Regions from separate parts of the Acetobacterium sp. KB-1 genome, predicted to be linked through region 4. Evidence: predicted binding sites of a transcription regulator. Region 4 holds the regulator's gene; each other region holds the start of a gene.

Region 1 (4,220 bases), 1.7 Mb from region 4:
TACCTCCCCCCTCACCGGCGAATCCTACCCCCGCAAAGTAAAAAAGGGTGATGAGATTCTTAGTGGAATGATTAACGGCAATGCGGTGCTAAAAGTTCTGGTTACCAAAGACTATGAAAATTCCACCGCCATGAAAATTATGCAGCTGATTGAAGAAGCCAGCGATAAAAAAGGTAAGACTGAAAAATTCATTACCCGCTTCTCACGTTACTATACCCCCATTGTGGTTTTTTCAGCCGTTGCCATGGCTATCATTCCGCCACTTATTATTCCCGGAGCGTCATGGGAAACCTGGTTCTATCAGAGTCTGATCTTTCTGGTGGTCTCTTGCCCCTGTGCCCTGGTGTTATCGATACCGATCAGTTATTTCGGGGGCATTGGCCGGGCATCCAAGGAAGGCGTTTTGATAAAAGGTGGAAATTATCTGGATGTTCTTTATCAGAGTAATGTGTTTGTGTTTGACAAAACCGGAACCCTGACTCAGGGCGAATTCAAGGTGATCAAAACCGTGTTAGCGACAGGATTTACAAAAACTGAGCTGTTGGTGGCTGCTGCAGCCGGGGAACACTATTCCAACCATCCCATCGGCAAGGCCATCACGGCTTATGCCCAGCAGGATGTCGATGAAACCCGGTTAAAAAATTACGCTGAAATTCCCGGAAAAGGAACCCAGGTGCAGGTAGATGATCAGGTGATCCTGGCTGGAAACAGAAATCTGCTGCGAGATCATCAGATTGAGATTGCCGACAGCGATGAAGAGGGAACCCTTGTCTATATCGCCATTAATGGCAAACTGGCCGGTTACCTCGTATTAGGGGATCAGATCAAGGATAATGCCTTATCGGCTTTACAGGGGTTAAAACGACTTGGCGTAAAAAAAACAGTGATGCTCAGTGGCGACAATGCTGGCGTTGCCAACCAGGTTGGGAAAAAACTGATGCTGGACGAGGTGATCGGCGATTGTTTGCCTCAGGACAAGGTGGCCGCATTTGAAAAAATAAAGGTCGAAAACAAGGATGGTAAAACCATTTTCGTGGGTGACGGTATGAATGATGCACCGGTTCTGGCCATGGCTGACGCCGGTATCGCAATGGGAGCTTTGGGCTCCGATGCCGCCATTGAAGCTGCGGATATCATTCTGATGAAGGATGATCCGATGGACATTACCAAAGCAGTGGATATTGCCAAATACACCAGACGGATTATGATTCAGAATATTGTGATGGCACTTGGCATTAAAATCACCGTGCTTACGCTGACCTTCTTTGGCATGGGTGAAATGTATCTGGCTATTTTTGCCGATGTAGGTGCTGCGATTTTAACCATTCTAAATACGACCCGGATTTTAAAATATCGGGGATTCTGGCAGAAGAACAGATAAATAAGGCCAAATTAAAAAAAATAGTCGTTAAAAATTGAACAAAAAGGGTTGAGTGCAGTTGACCTTTTTTGTTCTTTTTTAGATTAAGAAACTTAAAGAACCGGTTTTCTCAGATTAAGTACAATAAAGTATCGTCAAATTATTAAAAAAGCCGAAAAGAAAAAATAGTAGAATAATTTAGTTATGTAAAGAGCGGTACAAAGCGCCGTCGAATCTGCTTGAAATAGTGAATAACAAGGGTATTCGGCAGTGTCAGCATGACAGCGACTGACAAAATACTAAATGTAAAAAAAACAAGATGTTAAAAAAGTATCAATGACAAATGACTCCTTTTCGAATATAATTGGAATTACTCAAAGAAAGGGGAAAAAAAATGGTTAATTTAACAATTGATGGGAAGGCGATCAGTGCCGAACTTGGAACAACAATTTTAAAAGCAGCGAGTTCCATTGGCATTGAAATTCCAACCCTGTGTAGTTTTAAAGATTTCAGTCCGGATGGAACCTGTCGGATGTGTTTGGTTGAGGTAGTCGGTTCAAAGGAATTAGAAAAAGCCTGTTCAACTCCAGTTGCTGAAGGTATGGTGGTTTATACCGACACATTTGTAGTAAGAAACGAGCGACGTCAGGCACTAAAAGCATTGATGGTCGATCATAAATTTGATTGCATGGCTTGTTATAAATATGAGACATGTTTCTTTGTGGAAAACAATGCAAATTTAATCGACTTTGATACATACAAGGCGGTGGGAACAGAAGGGTATGCCGATCGACAAATTGATGATTCTAATCCGTTTTATTTTTATGATCCAGGTAAGTGCGTCCTATGTGGCCGCTGTATAAAAGCATGTGATCATTTACAATGCAGTCATATTTTAGCGGGATTCGATCCTGAAAAGGATAATATTATTAAAACATTCGGTGACTTGCCAAGAGGTAATACCGATTGTGTCAGTTGTGGAAATTGCATTGCTGTCTGTCCAACCGGGGCGCTGGCACCTAAAAAGTTTAAGCCGTTTGGCTACACCAAACATGTTCAAACAGTCTGTCCCTATTGTGGTGTCGGATGTACCTTGAATTTAAAAGTAGTTGATAATAAAATTACCGATGTATTCAGCACCGAGGGAAATGTAAACGATAATTTGCTCTGTGTAAAAGGTCGTTTTGCTTATGATTTTGTTAGCAGTCCCGATCGATTGACAACGCCGTTGATTCGAAAAGATGGCGTTTTGCAAGAAGCAAGCTGGGAAGAGGCAATTTCATTAGTAGCTCAAAAGCTTAAAGAAGCGAAGCAAGAAGGTCCACAGGCAGTGGCCGGATTGTCATCGGCACGTTGCACCAATGAAGATAATTATGTTTTCCAGAAGTTTATCAGAACGGTAGGAGAGTCAAATAACGTCGATCATTGTGCCCGCTTGTGTCATGCTTCCACAGTTGCTGGCTTGGCTAAGTCCTTTGGTAGTGGTGCCATGACCAACAGTATCGAAGAAATCGACGTTATGGACGTGATACTTGTCTCAGGTTCAAATACAACCGAGACACACCCTGTTATCGGTGCAAAAATAAAACAACGAAAAGCTCAGGGAGCAGCTTTGATTGTTGCTGAACCACGAAAGATTGAACTGGCGAATTATGCCGATGTTTATTTACAGATCAAACCAGGAACAAATGTTGCCTTATTTAATGGACTGATGCGGGCCATTTTGGATGCCGGTCTTGAAGATAAAACCTTTATTAATGAACGAACTGAAGGTTTTGAGGCATTTTTAGAATTTATGGATACGCTCACGGTCGAAAAATGCGCTGAAATATGTGGCGTTGATCCAGAGGAAATGCGAAAAGCAGGCGTTCTTTATGCAACAAAGGATCGTGGTGGAATTTTTTATTCCATGGGTGTTACGCAGTTTAGTACCGGCACGGACGGGGTTATGTCGACTGCCAATCTGGCTATGCTGACCGGAAAAATTGGTCGCGAAGGTTGCGGCGTAAATCCGCTTCGCGGTCAGAACAATGTTCAGGGAGCTTGTGATATGGGAGCCCTGCCAGGTGATTTGCCAGGTTATCAAAAAACAGCAAACCCTGAAGCGGTTGAAAAGTTTGAAAAGGCCTGGGACGCAAAACTGCCGCAAAACACAGGCAAAACCTTGACCGAAATTATTGACGGCGTAGGGGATAAAACGATTAAGTTTTTATATGTTATGGGTGAAAATCCGATGGTTTCAGATCCCAACACCAATCATGTCAAGGAATCTCTGGAAAATGCCAATTTCATCGTCGTTCAGGATATTTTCCTGACTGAGACCACTGAATATGCGGATGTTGTCTTACCAGCCCATGTTTATGCTGAAAAAGATGGAACATTTACAAATACAGAGCGACGTATTCAGTTGTTGAGAAAGGCCGTTGATGCCCCGGGCGTTGCTAAAAATGACTGGGAAATTATTGGGATGATAGCAAAAGAAATGGGTGCTAAGGGCTTTGATTTTAGCAGTGCTTCAGAAATTATGGAAGAAATTGCGTCAGTAACCCCAAGTTATACCGGAGTATCGCATGAACGCCTAAGTAATGGTGATCGTATTCAATGGCCGTGTTTGAGTAAGGATTCTGAAGGTGCAAAATTCCTTCATGCCGGAAAATTCACAAGAGGACTGGGTGCGTTTATGATTGCTGATTATATCCCGCCAGAAGATCAGGCTGATGACGAATACCCATTGATATTAATGACGGGCCGAATTCTTGAACACTACCACACAAGAACCATGACAAAACGAACACCAGGAATTGAAGCGATTGCAGGCGATGCATTTGTTGAAATCAATCCGGCAAAAGCTTTGGAATAT
Region 2 (4,220 bases), 1.5 Mb from region 4:
AAAAATATATTTAGCTCCTTCGGTTGCCAGTTACGTAGGCGGCGATATTACCGCCGGTGTTTTTGCGGTACCCGTTTGGATGCGGGAAGATTTCACCATGCTGGTGGATCTGGGAACAAACGGCGAAATTGTCTTTGGAAATAAAGATTTTCTGATGACCTGCGCCTGTTCAGCCGGACCTGCTTTTGAAGGCGGTGAAATTAGCTGCGGTACCCGGGCTGTGCCTGGAGCGATTGAGCAAGTTACTATCAATGACGGAGACTTAAGGCCTTTTTATAATACCATTGGTCAGGTTAGCCCAGTGGGAATTTGTGGTTCAGGGATCATCGACTTAATTTGCGAGATGAAACGAACGGGTATAATCAATGGAAAAGGCCGAATGGAACGGGAGCTGAATCATCCTCGAATCAAGTTTGATGAATACGGCATTGGTCAGTATTATCTCTACTCCAAAGAATTGGATAATGGTTCTAAAGATGTATATATTACGGAAATTGACATTGACAGTTTTATCAAGGCAAAAGGAGCGGTCTTCTCCGCGATCTATATTTTAATGGAAAGTCTGGATATGTCCATTGATGTTCTGGAAAATATCTATGTCGCCGGGGGTATCGGTACCAATCTGGATATTACCAATGCTATCGCCCTGGGGATGTTGCCAGATATCCCGGTGGAGAAATATTACTACATCGGTAACAGCTCGATGCAGGGATGTTACCTGGCATTGACCCTCAGTGAAGGAAAAGACAAGATTCGGGAGATTTCTCAGAATATGACGTATATGGAATTAAGCGTCCACCCAACTTATATGGATGAGTTCATATCAGCCTGTTTTATCCCCCATACCAATATGAATTTATTTCCTTCCCTGGAAAACTGAAAATAGGAGATTTTTAAATGGAAAATACGTTACGGGATGAAACCGCAATTGAAGAAAAAAGAAAAGATAAAATACCCTACGAACACTACAAGGGCTTGTTAAAGGACCATAATCCCCAGATGATTGCGGCTAACAGTACCTGTCCTTATAATGAAAAAGATAATTTTTTCACAGTCACCCTGATGGGAACGCCATATAAGGTGACCTATCCTCAGGGTGATGTGACTGATCTGGACAGCCGGGATTTTGATAATTATAAACTCAAAACCATGATTTTACGGTATTTGATTAATGCTAAAGGGGTTAAGGCCACCGGCGAAAACATCGCCTATCGGGATGTTTCCGGTGGGAATGTCTACTATCCCTGTTTTGAAGGGCGTTGTTTAAAACGTTTTGCCTTTACCTTTAATTACAATCTTGACGGTTTAAAAAAGGCCATGGCTGTTCTAAAAGCAGAGCCACAAAGTATTGGTGATCTTTCATGGCGTTTTGAAGTCATTAATAATATGTTTATGACTGCTATTCTCTGGATTGGGGATGATGAATTCCCACCGGAAGCGCAAATATTATTTGATGCTAATTTCCCCAGTGCCTTCAGTGCTGAGGATATGGCCGTAATGGGTGATATTTTTATTCCGGCATTAAAAGAACTCAGCAAAAAATAATGAAACAATCAAAGATACTAAATATTGATCCCCATTTTTCGGAAAGTAGTTATATCATCAACCGGGATTTATTTAAAAATTTTGATCCTGTTGCGATGAGTCAAAAGTCTCTTTGTCCCTTCGATCCGAAAAATGGGCGGTTTGAAATAATGGTCCTGGGTGAATCCTATTTTGTACTTCATCCCAGCGGTCTGGTTTTGAATGCCCGAGAGGAAGAATTTGATAATTACTCGGTCAAAATTTTTATTCTTCGCTACTTAATGAATGCCAACGGAAAAGAAGCAACCAACGAATGGATCAGCTTTAAAGAATTTCCGGATGGGCCCATTTATTATTCGAATTTTCATAAACGCTGTATTCAAGTTTTTGCGCAAATTGGCAATGAGAGGCCGGAACAGCTTAAACACTATATGAGCCTGCAAAAAGCTAAGACCTATGGTAAGGGTGATCTTTCCTGGCAGTTTACGGTGACACCGGGGGTTGATCTCATCTGGATTTTATGGTTTGGCGATGATGAGTTTGAAGCAGAGGCTCAAATATTATTTGACAAAAAATTAACAGACGTCTTTAATATTAAGGATTTGGCAATTTTAGGCGATGTTTTGATGATTTCGCTGAAAACCTTTACGCTCTCTTTAGACTCTAAAAAAAATTAGGATAAATTTTAGAAAAATGCCGAAAAATAATTGACAAACTTTTAACTAATAGTGTACAATCTGTGTATACTTATATATACAGGTAAAAAGCTGTAAAATATGTAATGGTTTTAATTTGGTTTTAAAGTGTGAAGCTTTGAAATAAATATTTTGAAAAAAGGTAACAGGTTAGGAGGAAACAAAAAAATGCCATACAAAAAAGCAGAACAAAAATTTAGTGGCAAGATCAACGCATGTGAGATAGGTGTAGGAGATGCAGCTATCAGCATTGGCGGAGAAAACTCATTACCATTTTTAGGTACTGAAGGCTTCAAAACCGCAGTTGGAATCGCAATCTCTGACACAACCGATGAATGGTCAGATTGCTTTGGAACAATTTACGGTGACGATCTTAAAAACCCAGCGGCTTTGGCAAAAGCAGCAGTAGAAAAATCAGGTGCGGACTTCTTATTAATTAAACTTGAAAGTGCTGATCCAAACGGTGCTGACAATTCAGTCGAAAACTGTGTCGCGACAGCGGTAGCTGTAGAAGCGGCAATTAGCGTACCTTTAGTTGTAGAAGGATGTAAAAACGCAGACAAAGATGCTAAGTTACTGGAAAAAGTTGCTCAAGCTCTTGAAGGAAAAAATGTGGTTTTATTTTCTGCTGTAGAAGACAATTACAAGACCATCGGTGCTGCCGGCGGAATGGCTTACGGACAAAAAGTAGCCGCAGAATCCTCAGTTGATATCAACCTTGCAAAACAATTAAATATCTTATTAACACAATTAGGTGTTAAAGGAAAAGATATTCTGATGGATGTTGGTTCAGCAGCTGTAGGCTATGGCTTTGAGTATGTTGCATCAACCATGGATCGTATTCGTTTAGCTGGCCTAGGTCAAAATGATGAAAGTTTACAAATGCCAATTATGACTAATATTTCTGGTGAAGCGTGGGGCGTTAAAGAAGCGGTTTCCACCCTTGAAGATGCACCGGAATGGGGCGATCAGGAAGCACGCGGGGTTGGTATGGAAGTATCAACAGCGGCAGCTTGTGTTGTTGGCGGATCAAACGCAATCATCGTAAGACATCCAGAATCAGTTAAGGCGATCAAAAGCTTAGTTGCTGGAATCATAGGTTAGGAAAGGAAGGCGAATACAAATGGCAGTAAAAGGTTTAGATATTTTTAAACTCACTCCTAAGACAAACTGTAAAGAGTGTGGTTTCCCAACATGTATGGCTTTCTCTATGAAAGCAGCTACTGGTGCTGTACCCATCGAAAAATGTCCATACATTTCAGAAGAGTCCAAAGAATTATTATCAGAAGCAACAGCTCCACCAATGAAAACTATCAAAGTTGGCGCTGGCGAAACTGAAAAAGCGCTTGGTGGCGAAACAGTCTTATTCAGACATGAAAAAACATTGGTTAACAAAAACTTATTTGCAGTTGAATTATCAGATGCAATGAGTGACGCTGATGTGGATGCGATTTGTGCTACTTTACAAAAGGTAAACTATGACCGTATCGGCGAAATGATGTCGGTTGAAGTTGTCGCCGTACGTTTTGTTTCTGATGCAGCTAAATTTGCGGCTTTAGTTAAAAAAGTTGCAGATTGCGGAAAAATTCCAATGATCGTGACTGTTGATGCTGAAGTAGCAAAAGCAGCGGTTGCAGGTGCTGGCGCTGGCGCTATCATCATGGGCGCAACCAAAGATAACGCAGCAGCGATGGTAGACGTAGCTAAGGCTGCAGATGCTGTTCTTGGTGTTTCTGCAGACAGTATCGAAGCACTACACGACTTAGTTGAAGCAATTGAAAAAATGGGCTATAAAAAACTGGTATTAAACGTAGGCGAAACTTCCATTAAAGAAGCTTACGCAAATGCAGTTGATATTCGTACCGCAGCAATCAAAGGCAATGACCGAACATTTGGCTATCCTTCAGTCGTGTTTGCCAACAAACTGGCAACTGGCGATATCAACCTACAAATTGCTCTGGCATCGGCTTTTGTTCTGCGATATGGTTCCATTATTGTTAT
Region 3 (4,220 bases), 420 kb from region 4:
GTTTCCAACCGGTGCTGGTGGATGAACCGACGGTGGAAGATACCATTTCGATTCTGCGGGGCCTAAAAGACACCTATGAACGCTATCACGGGGTTCAGATTTTAGATACCGCGCTGGTGGCCGCTGCGACCCTGTCCAACCGTTATATTTCTGATCGGTTTCTACCCGATAAGGCCATTGATCTGATTGATGAAGCCTGTGCCAAGATCCGCACCGAAATGGATTCCATGCCCGAAGAAATGGACGAGGTCAGGCGTAAAATGATGCAACTTGAAATTGAAGAAGTGGCACTCAAAAAAGAAAAGGACAAACTTAGTAAGGAACGACTGGAACGGCTGCAAAAAGAACTGGTTGAATACAAAGAGCGTTTTAATACCATGAGCATTCAATGGGAAAATGAAAAACAGTCAGCGGATACCTTAAAATCCCTTCAGGAAGAACTGAACCAGCTTACCTACGAACGGGAAAAAGCCATTCGGGAAGGGGATTACCGCAAAGCTTCTGAATTGGAATACGGACTCATTCCGGAGAAAACGGCAAAAATTGAAGCACTTAAACACAAAGCGGATGAAAAAGACGAGCAAGACAGTCTCAAACGGGAAAAGGTCACCGAAGAAGAAATCGCCGAGATCATTTCCGACTGGACCAATATTCCTTTGAGTAAGCTGGTATCCGGCGAGCGCGAGAAACTGCTGGCCCTGGAAGACACCCTGAAACAACGGGTTATCGGTCAGGAAGAACCGATTCTAAAAGTGGTTGACGCCATTATCCGATCCCGGGCCGGAATTAAAAATCCCAACAGCCCGATTGGCAGCTTTCTGTTTTTAGGCCCCACTGGGGTGGGAAAAACCGAACTGGCTAAAGCCGTGGCTGCGACCCTCTTTGACTCCGAAGAAAATATGATCCGCATTGATATGAGTGAATACATGGAAAAATTCTCAGTCTCACGGTTAATCGGAGCACCGCCGGGATATGTCGGTTATGAAGAGGGGGGGCAATTGACAGAAGCGGTCAGACGCAAACCATATTCAGTTATTTTACTCGATGAAATTGAGAAAGCGCATAAGGATGTTTTTAATATTTTGCTACAAATTCTTGATGATGGTCGGATTACCGACTCTCAGGGACGAACGGTCGATTTTAAAAACACCATTATCATCATGACTTCCAACATCGGTTCAGAATATCTGCTTGAAGGAATCAATGCTTTTGGCGAAATCACTGAAAAAACCGAGTCCGCGGTGATGGAGTTGTTAAAGAACTATTTCCGGCCGGAGTTTCTAAACCGGATTGATGAAATTGTCCTTTATAAACCGCTTAATAAAGAAGCTATTGGCAAAATTGTGACCTTACTCCTGAAAGATTTACAAAAACGTCTGGAAGAACGTCAGATTACTGTCACCCTGACCCAGCAGGCCATCGATGCTGTTATTGAAATGGGCTTTGACCCGGCCTACGGGGCCCGACCACTGAAACGCTATTTACAGAAACACATTGAAACCATGGTTGGTAAAGAAATTATCAAGGGCAATGTCCACGAAGGACAGGCTATTGTTATTGATGTGGACCCCAACGGGGATTTTTATATGGCTTAAGATTAAAAAGAGACCAAATTACCTTTTAGGGTAATTTGGTCTCTTTTTCCGGTTTGGTGCTATTCTGCTTAAAAAAGTGATGGATCAAAACAAAAAATTACTGATTTATTTAAGGGCTTGTAAAAAAAGCAAAATATTCATGAGAATAGTATCAGCGCTGGACTGTATTTTTTAGATGATAACGAATTCATCGCTTCGATTATTTGATATAATAATAACGAAATAAATCTATTTTCGGAGGTAGAAAATGCAAAAGATTATTATGTCTCCCAGCCGTTATGTTCAAGGTGCCGGAGAAGTTGGAAAATTGCCGGAACATGTGGGAAAATTTGGAACATCAGCCCTTGTCTTAATGAGTGGAACCATGATGCGAACTAAAGCGGAGGAATTGAAAGCGAGTTTTGAAGCTGCTGGAATTAAATTTACACCCGAAAAATTTAACGGAGAATGCTCCAAGGTCGAAATCGCCCGGCTACAAAAAATCGTAAAAGCAGAAGGCTGTGATGTGGTTGTTGGTGTCGGTGGGGGAAAAACCTTAGATACGGCTAAAGCAACGGCCCATTACGAAAAACTGCCCGTTGTTATTGCTCCTTCGATTGCTTCCACCGATGCACCTTGCTCGGCTTTATCCGTTCTTTATACCGAAGAAGGCGTTTTTGATGAGTATCTCGTCCTTCCTAAAAACCCTGAAATTGTTGTGATGGATACCGATATCATTAAAGCTGCTCCGGCTCGACTTTTTGTTGCCGGAATGGGGGATGCATTGGCGACTTATTTTGAAGCCAAGGCGACATTAGATTCGAATGGTACCACCATGTCAGGTGCTCACCCAACTCGATCGGCTTTAGCACTGGCAGAACTGTGTTATGATATTTTAATTGAAGATGGCTTAAAAGCTAAGTTGGCCGTAGAGGCCGCAACCTGTACCCCGGCGGTGGAAAATGTTATTGAAGCGAATACCTATCTCAGTGGTGTTGGTTTTGAAAGTGGTGGTCTGGCGGCCTGCCATGCCGTCCATAACGGTTTAACGGTCCTTTCTGAATGTCACCACATGTATCACGGGGAAAAAGTAGCCTTTGGAACCCTGGTTCAGCTTGTAATGGAAAACAGATCGCTTGAAGATATTGAAGAAGTCATTGATTTCTGTTTATCTGTCGGTTTGCCAATTACATTAGGAGAACTGGGTTGTACCGAACCAACCCCGGAAAAAATTATGGCTGTGGCTGTGGCTGCGGCTGATCCTGGCGAAACCATTCATAATATGCCTTTTGATGTCGATGCCGACACTGTTTATGCAGCGATTATGGCAGCAGACGCACTGGGGCGGATGTATTTGTGCGATTAAGAATGTGATTAAGTAGTAGAATAAATTAAAAACGGAATAAAAACAGAATAAATTAAGATCTGATTAAAGGCCAAAACCCCATTTTTGTTTGGGATTTTGGCCTTCTTTTTTTGTAGAGGTTGACGGACCTGCATTTAGTAAGCGTTATTTTAGTAAGTTTTATTATAATAGATGAACATCTTTTAAAAGGCAAATGATAACATCATCTAAACCAGCGGGTCAAACAGTTCTCTGGTTTTTGTCAGCATTTCCCGGATTGGGAGATTGTAGGGACAGCGGGGCTCGCATTCGCCGCAGGAAACGCAATCCGAGGCATTAGCTGCAAAGCTGCGGTAGCGGTCGAGAGCCCATTCTTCCAGATCATAACGGCGGTAATAGCCCTCTACAATAAACTGCATCGGAATATCGATACCTTGGGGACAGGGGGCGCAATAACCGCAGCGGCGGCAAAAGGTTTTGCCCAGGGCTTTAGCGTCGGCTTCAAGGGTTTGACGTTCGGTCTCAGACAAAGGAACAAAATCATTGCCAATTTTGGCGTTGTCCAAAACCTGTTTGACCGAATCCATACCGGGGATCAAAACCGAAATATTAGGATTCTCAGCCACCCATCGGAGGGCATAATCGGCATTCATAAAGGCGCCGCCAGCGAGCGGTTTCATAATGATGACCCCCACATTGCTAAGCTTTGCTTTTTCAAAAAGAGGGGCGCCACGGTTTTCAACGATATTATAGGGAAACTGAATGGTTTCAAAACGATCATCTTCCAGTGCCCGTTCTAACACCTCATAACTGTGAGAGGTGATCCCGATATGTTTAATCAATCCCTGTTTTTTACAGTCGGCCAATGCGTCATAACCGCCCCCCGGCCCCATGATGGTTTCATAGGCGGCCATGGTTTTGGCATTATGAAACTGGTAGAGATCGATGGAATCGGTTTGGAGATCGCAAAGACTGGCTTTTACATCGGCGATGACATCATCGTAGCGAAGCTGCGGCGTTTTGGTGGCCAGAAAAAAATGTTCCCGACCCCATTGTTTAAGGGCTTCCCCAATCATTTTTTCACTATTTGTGTAAGCTCTGGCTGTGTCAATGAAATTGACGCCTTCTTCAATCAGGTTTTCAATGATCTCATCGACTTCCCATTGGTTACAGCGTTGAATTGGAATACCACCAAACCCAATAAGGGACACTTCTAATCCGGTTCTTCCCAATAGTCGCGTTTCCATTTTACACCTCTTCTTTTCTTGATTTTGCTTATTTTAACATATCAAATAAAAAAA
Region 4 (4,220 bases):
CAGATGGATTTCCATACCATCGGCAGAAAATTGGTAGATCTGTGTTGAGATCCGGTTAAGAAAATATCGATCATGCGAGATAAATAGTAGCGTTCCTTCATATTGGCTCAAGGCACTTTCAAGAATTTCCTTGGTATCCATGTCGATATGATTGGTGGGCTCATCCATCAGCAGGAAGTTCGATTGGGAGATCATCAGACGGGCCAGTAGCAATCGTGCCTTTTCACCGCCGGATAGGGTGTTGATTGGTTTGAAGACCTCGTCACCCACAAATAAAAAGGCTGCCAGGATATTTCGCAGTTCGCCTTCAGTCAATTTTGAATCAACATCCCACAGCGCTTCTAAAAGATTTTCGTTGTAGAATTTCTTTAGATCCTGATGCTCCTGATCGAAATAGCCGATATGAACTTTTTGACCCCGGCGAATTTCACCAGCATCAGCGGCCAGTTTTTCTTGCAAGATGCGAAAGAGGGTCGTTTTACCAGCGCCATTGGGTCCGATAATACCGATTTTGTCGCCGCGATGAATTTCGAAATTCATATTTTGAAAAAGCAGACGATTATCAAAGGATTTTTTGAGCCCGGTTACCGCTAAAACATCATTGCCACTTTTAACCCGGGGAATAAAGCTAAAATGGCTGTTATGAGTAGTTTCGACTTTATCGAGTAGCTCAATTTTGTTTAAGGCCTTTTCCCAGCTGGAAGCCCGTTTAGAGCTTTTAATGGAGTTATAGGCCCGAAACCGATCAATGACTTCCTGCTGGTGTTTGATTTCTTTCATTTGTTGCTGATATTGGTGGTTTTGTTCCATCAGATCCTGACGTTTTTTAACGGCGTATTGGGTATAATTGCCATGATATTCCTTAACATTTTTCTGCGTCACTTCGATAATGGAGGTACATACCTTGTCAATGAAATAGCGGTCATGGGACACGATGATAAAGGTTCCGGGGTAATTCTTCAGGTATTGTTCCAGCCATTGCAGCGCATCGATGTCTAAGTAGTTGGTCGGTTCGTCGAGTAAGAGCAGTTGCGGTTCCTGAAGCAGAATCTGACCCAGAGTAGCCCGCGTTTTTTCACCGCCGCTGAGCATTGAGAAGGCTTTGTTCTGGTCTTCTGCCTTAAAGCCCAGGCCATTGATAACCCCGCGGATGCGACTGGGGTATTCGTAGCCATGATTTTTGGCAAAGCTTTCCTGAAGCTCCCCAAACTCCAGCATCAGTTTTTCCTGATCCTCACCAGAAGCGCGCGTAATGGCATCACCGATCTGTTTGATTCGCTTTTCCATCTTGATCAGCGGTTTAAAAACATCGGTAAGCATCTCAAGCAGCGTGGTATTTTCGGCGACATTGGATTCCTGGGATAAGTAGCTGATCGATAGTCCGTTTTTTATACTGATTCGCCCGGTGTCGGGAATCAATTCTCCGGTAATCAGTTTTAAGAGGGTTGATTTCCCGGTGCCATTTCGGCCGACCAGACCGATTTGCTTTTTTTCGTTAATGGAAAGATTGAGTTTATTAAAAATTTCATGGATGCCATAACTAAAATGCAAATTTTCTATATTGATTAACATTATTTCACCTGTTTTCGTTTTAGTTCAGTTATTTTAGGTTCACTTTTACTATTCTATCAAAAAAATCCACAAATTAAAATGAATAATTTGACGTAATTGATACATATTGATATAATTAATCATTATCCGAAAGAAAGGAGAAGTTATCATGCATCGCTTCTCAAAAAAAGTTTCTATGACCGTTGTTAAACGGTTGCCAAAGTATTACCAATATTTAAGTGATTTACAGCTCAATGATATCGAAAAAATATCATCCCGAGAACTAGCAAGTTTAATGGGACTGACAGCTTCTCAAATCAGGCAGGATTTAAATTCCTTCGGAGGTTATGGTCAGCAAGGTTATGGCTATAACGTGGGAGAATTAAAGGAAGCGATCAAGGAGATTCTTGGTCTTGATAGTGAATATAACTGCATTATTATCGGTGCTGGAAATATGGGTCATGCCATAGCCAATTATGAACGCTTCAGGCGGGAAGGTGTCATCCTAAAGGGCGTCTTTGATGTTGATCCACTCATGGTTGGGACTGTCGTTGGTAGTGTGGTTGTAAAACATATGGAAGAACTGGGTGCTTTTGTTAAGTCCAATGAAATCGATATTGCTATTTTGTGCGTACCCCGGGAGGTGGGCCAGAAGGTGGCGGCTCAGGTAACCGAATTAGGGGTGAAAGGGATTCTTAATTTTAGTCCATTGGATTTGGATGTCCCCAGTGATGTTGTTGTCGAAAATGTAAATATTACAGATAGTTTGTTTACCTTAACCTATCTGCTGGGCGAGTAACGACGAGCTAAGAATAGTAAGAGTTTGATTGACAATCAGACTCTTTATATTTTTGCGTGAAATAAAAAAAACTAAAAAAGAAACACGGATTCCGTGTTTCTTTTATTTATAACAAGCTATGTAAACATAATTTTCATCGTTTTTAATTACTTCCCGCTGGAACTCTTAAAATTAATAAAATCAAGAACTTCCTGCTTGTAGCTTTCAGGGAAAGAGAAGTAAGAAGAAAAAGAATCAACTTCTTCGTTGGAAAACACGTAAGATTTTAAAAATTCTTCACAGGTCATCGGTTTGGGATTGCTTGGTAAAAGTTTTGGCTGGTCGGTTCTGCATAATAAATAGTCAACAGAAACTTCAAAAAAATCAGCGATCTTAATCAGTAATTGGTTTTCCGGTAAATTCTTATCTTTTTCATATTTAGAGATAGAGCTTTTGTTAAGATAGAAAAGATTGGCAAAATTTTCCTGAGTAAGTCGTTTAGAAATTCGCAACGCCTTTAATCGAGTACCAAAAGTATTATTTTCCATTATTTTCACCTTCTTTCAGCTTAGAATTGTTGGCATAAATGCACTGGCCATTGCTTTATTATAACACAGCTTTAACATTTGTCAAGAATTTCAGTTGAATTTAAGTAATAAAATTTAAATTGGTAAGGCATCAAAAGGGCGATCTCGCTTCTCTTAGTAGTCGCAGACACTCCTCGTATTTGGCTTTCTCATGGATTGCATCATTGGCAGGAAATGCTGATTCCAGGGATTGATTATTGACTGCTGTTTGAGTTATTGTGTCAAATAAAGCATTAAAATCTGCGTTTTCCGGAGAATCAGTTGATTTGCGTTTTGATTTTCCGTCTTCGGTTATAATTTCATCGTAATTAAGAGCAGTCAAAGTTGAACCATTAAAAGTGGCTTCAAGGACCCCTTGATAGCCATCATGATCGGGTGGGGTGATGATCGTGTAGGTATCAAGGGTATCAATTTTTATTGGTTCTTGATCACCTTTTTTAGCTTGAGCAAAAATTTTCTTTGCTAATTTTACATAGCGTTCAGATGTTTGGGTCGCCCCAGAGATAGCATCTATTTCATCAGGGTTTTGAGAAGAGATCAGTTCGTTATAAAGCCGGAGGTAAAGGCTACTTAAATTCGTTACAACTAAATTTGGCCAGGTTTTATCGGGGCCATCCACAGCCAAGCGATCAGTTTTACTTCGATCAATTTCTTGAAAATTCACCTTGGTAATGAGGCCGTTCTTGATGAAAATATTTAATTGTTGAGCGTAACCTCTACCATCATAGTAGCTTGTCGTGGCTGTATACTGGCCGTCGATCAGGGTTTCTAAATTTTTAGTAGGCATAATTGCACCGGTTGTGGGATCGTTAATCAGTTCTTTTTCCACACATCCGGTTAATAAAAGCGGTATCAAGGCAGCAGCCAGGATAAAATTGCCAAGGCGAAAAGCGCTACCAGTTTTAAATTTATTGTTTTGCATCATCATCACCAATTTTCATAGTATCTGTAGTCAGTGCCTATCCAGTGTTTGTTCAGTACTGGCACTAATAAGCTGAGGCGTTCATCAATGGCGGAACGATCTGTTTTTTTCTCGAAAAAACGCCATTCATGTATTTACTGAATTCCCCGGGTTGGAAACCGAACGCCAGCTGAGCAAGATTTTTAGCGTCCCCGGCGATGATCAACTCGGTTCCTCCTAAGATAATGTCGGTGACCATTAAAAGGGTCAGATCCAGGTGTTCTTCCTCACACAATTTATTCATTTCCAGTAGAACCCCATCCAATTTATTAAATATTCCCCGGAAATCCCCAGTGTTAATTTGAGATACCCCAATTTTATAGGACCCCATGGTAAAGAGTTT

Evidence for each region. The regulator Rex, encoded in region 4, represses fermentation and respiration genes when NADH is low (regulators of the CRP and FNR family bind a similar motif). The targets are predictions, from matches to a motif close to ATTGTTAANNNNTTAACAAT.
Region 1: the regulator Rex is predicted to act here: its motif matches at 1,679-1,698, upstream of fdhF (formate dehydrogenase subunit alpha).
Region 2: the regulator Rex is predicted to act here: its motif matches at 2,231-2,250, upstream of acsD (acetyl-CoA decarbonylase/synthase complex subunit delta).
Region 3: the regulator Rex is predicted to act here: its motif matches at 1,798-1,817, upstream of DOZ58_RS06640 (glycerol dehydrogenase).

The regions. Positions count from the first base shown of each region.
Region 1 covers NZ_CP030040.1:3,264,276-3,268,495, forward strand. Annotated here, with positions in the region: gene DOZ58_RS15050 (heavy metal translocating P-type ATPase) at 1-1,381, shown strand, start outside; gene fdhF (formate dehydrogenase subunit alpha) at 1,755-4,220, shown strand, end outside.
Region 2 covers NZ_CP030040.1:3,544,818-3,549,037, forward strand. Annotated here, with positions in the region: gene acsV (corrinoid activation/regeneration protein AcsV) at 1-880, shown strand, start outside; gene DOZ58_RS16305 (DUF3786 domain-containing protein) at 898-1,545, shown strand; gene DOZ58_RS16310 (DUF3786 domain-containing protein) at 1,545-2,201, shown strand; gene acsD (acetyl-CoA decarbonylase/synthase complex subunit delta) at 2,388-3,323, shown strand; gene acsC (acetyl-CoA decarbonylase/synthase complex subunit gamma) at 3,343-4,220, shown strand, end outside.
Region 3 covers NZ_CP030040.1:1,441,908-1,446,127, reverse strand. Annotated here, with positions in the region: gene clpB (ATP-dependent chaperone ClpB) at 1-1,595, shown strand, start outside; gene DOZ58_RS06640 (glycerol dehydrogenase) at 1,843-2,940, shown strand; gene DOZ58_RS06635 (aldo/keto reductase) at 3,147-4,166, opposite strand.
Region 4 covers NZ_CP030040.1:1,024,867-1,029,086, reverse strand. Annotated here, with positions in the region: gene DOZ58_RS04775 (ABC-F family ATP-binding cassette domain-containing protein) at 1-1,572, opposite strand, end outside; gene DOZ58_RS04770 (redox-sensing transcriptional repressor Rex) at 1,721-2,350, shown strand; gene DOZ58_RS04765 (helix-turn-helix domain-containing protein) at 2,497-2,877, opposite strand; gene DOZ58_RS04760 (FMN-binding protein) at 3,008-3,745, opposite strand; gene DOZ58_RS04755 (putative manganese-dependent inorganic diphosphatase) at 3,903-4,220, opposite strand, start outside.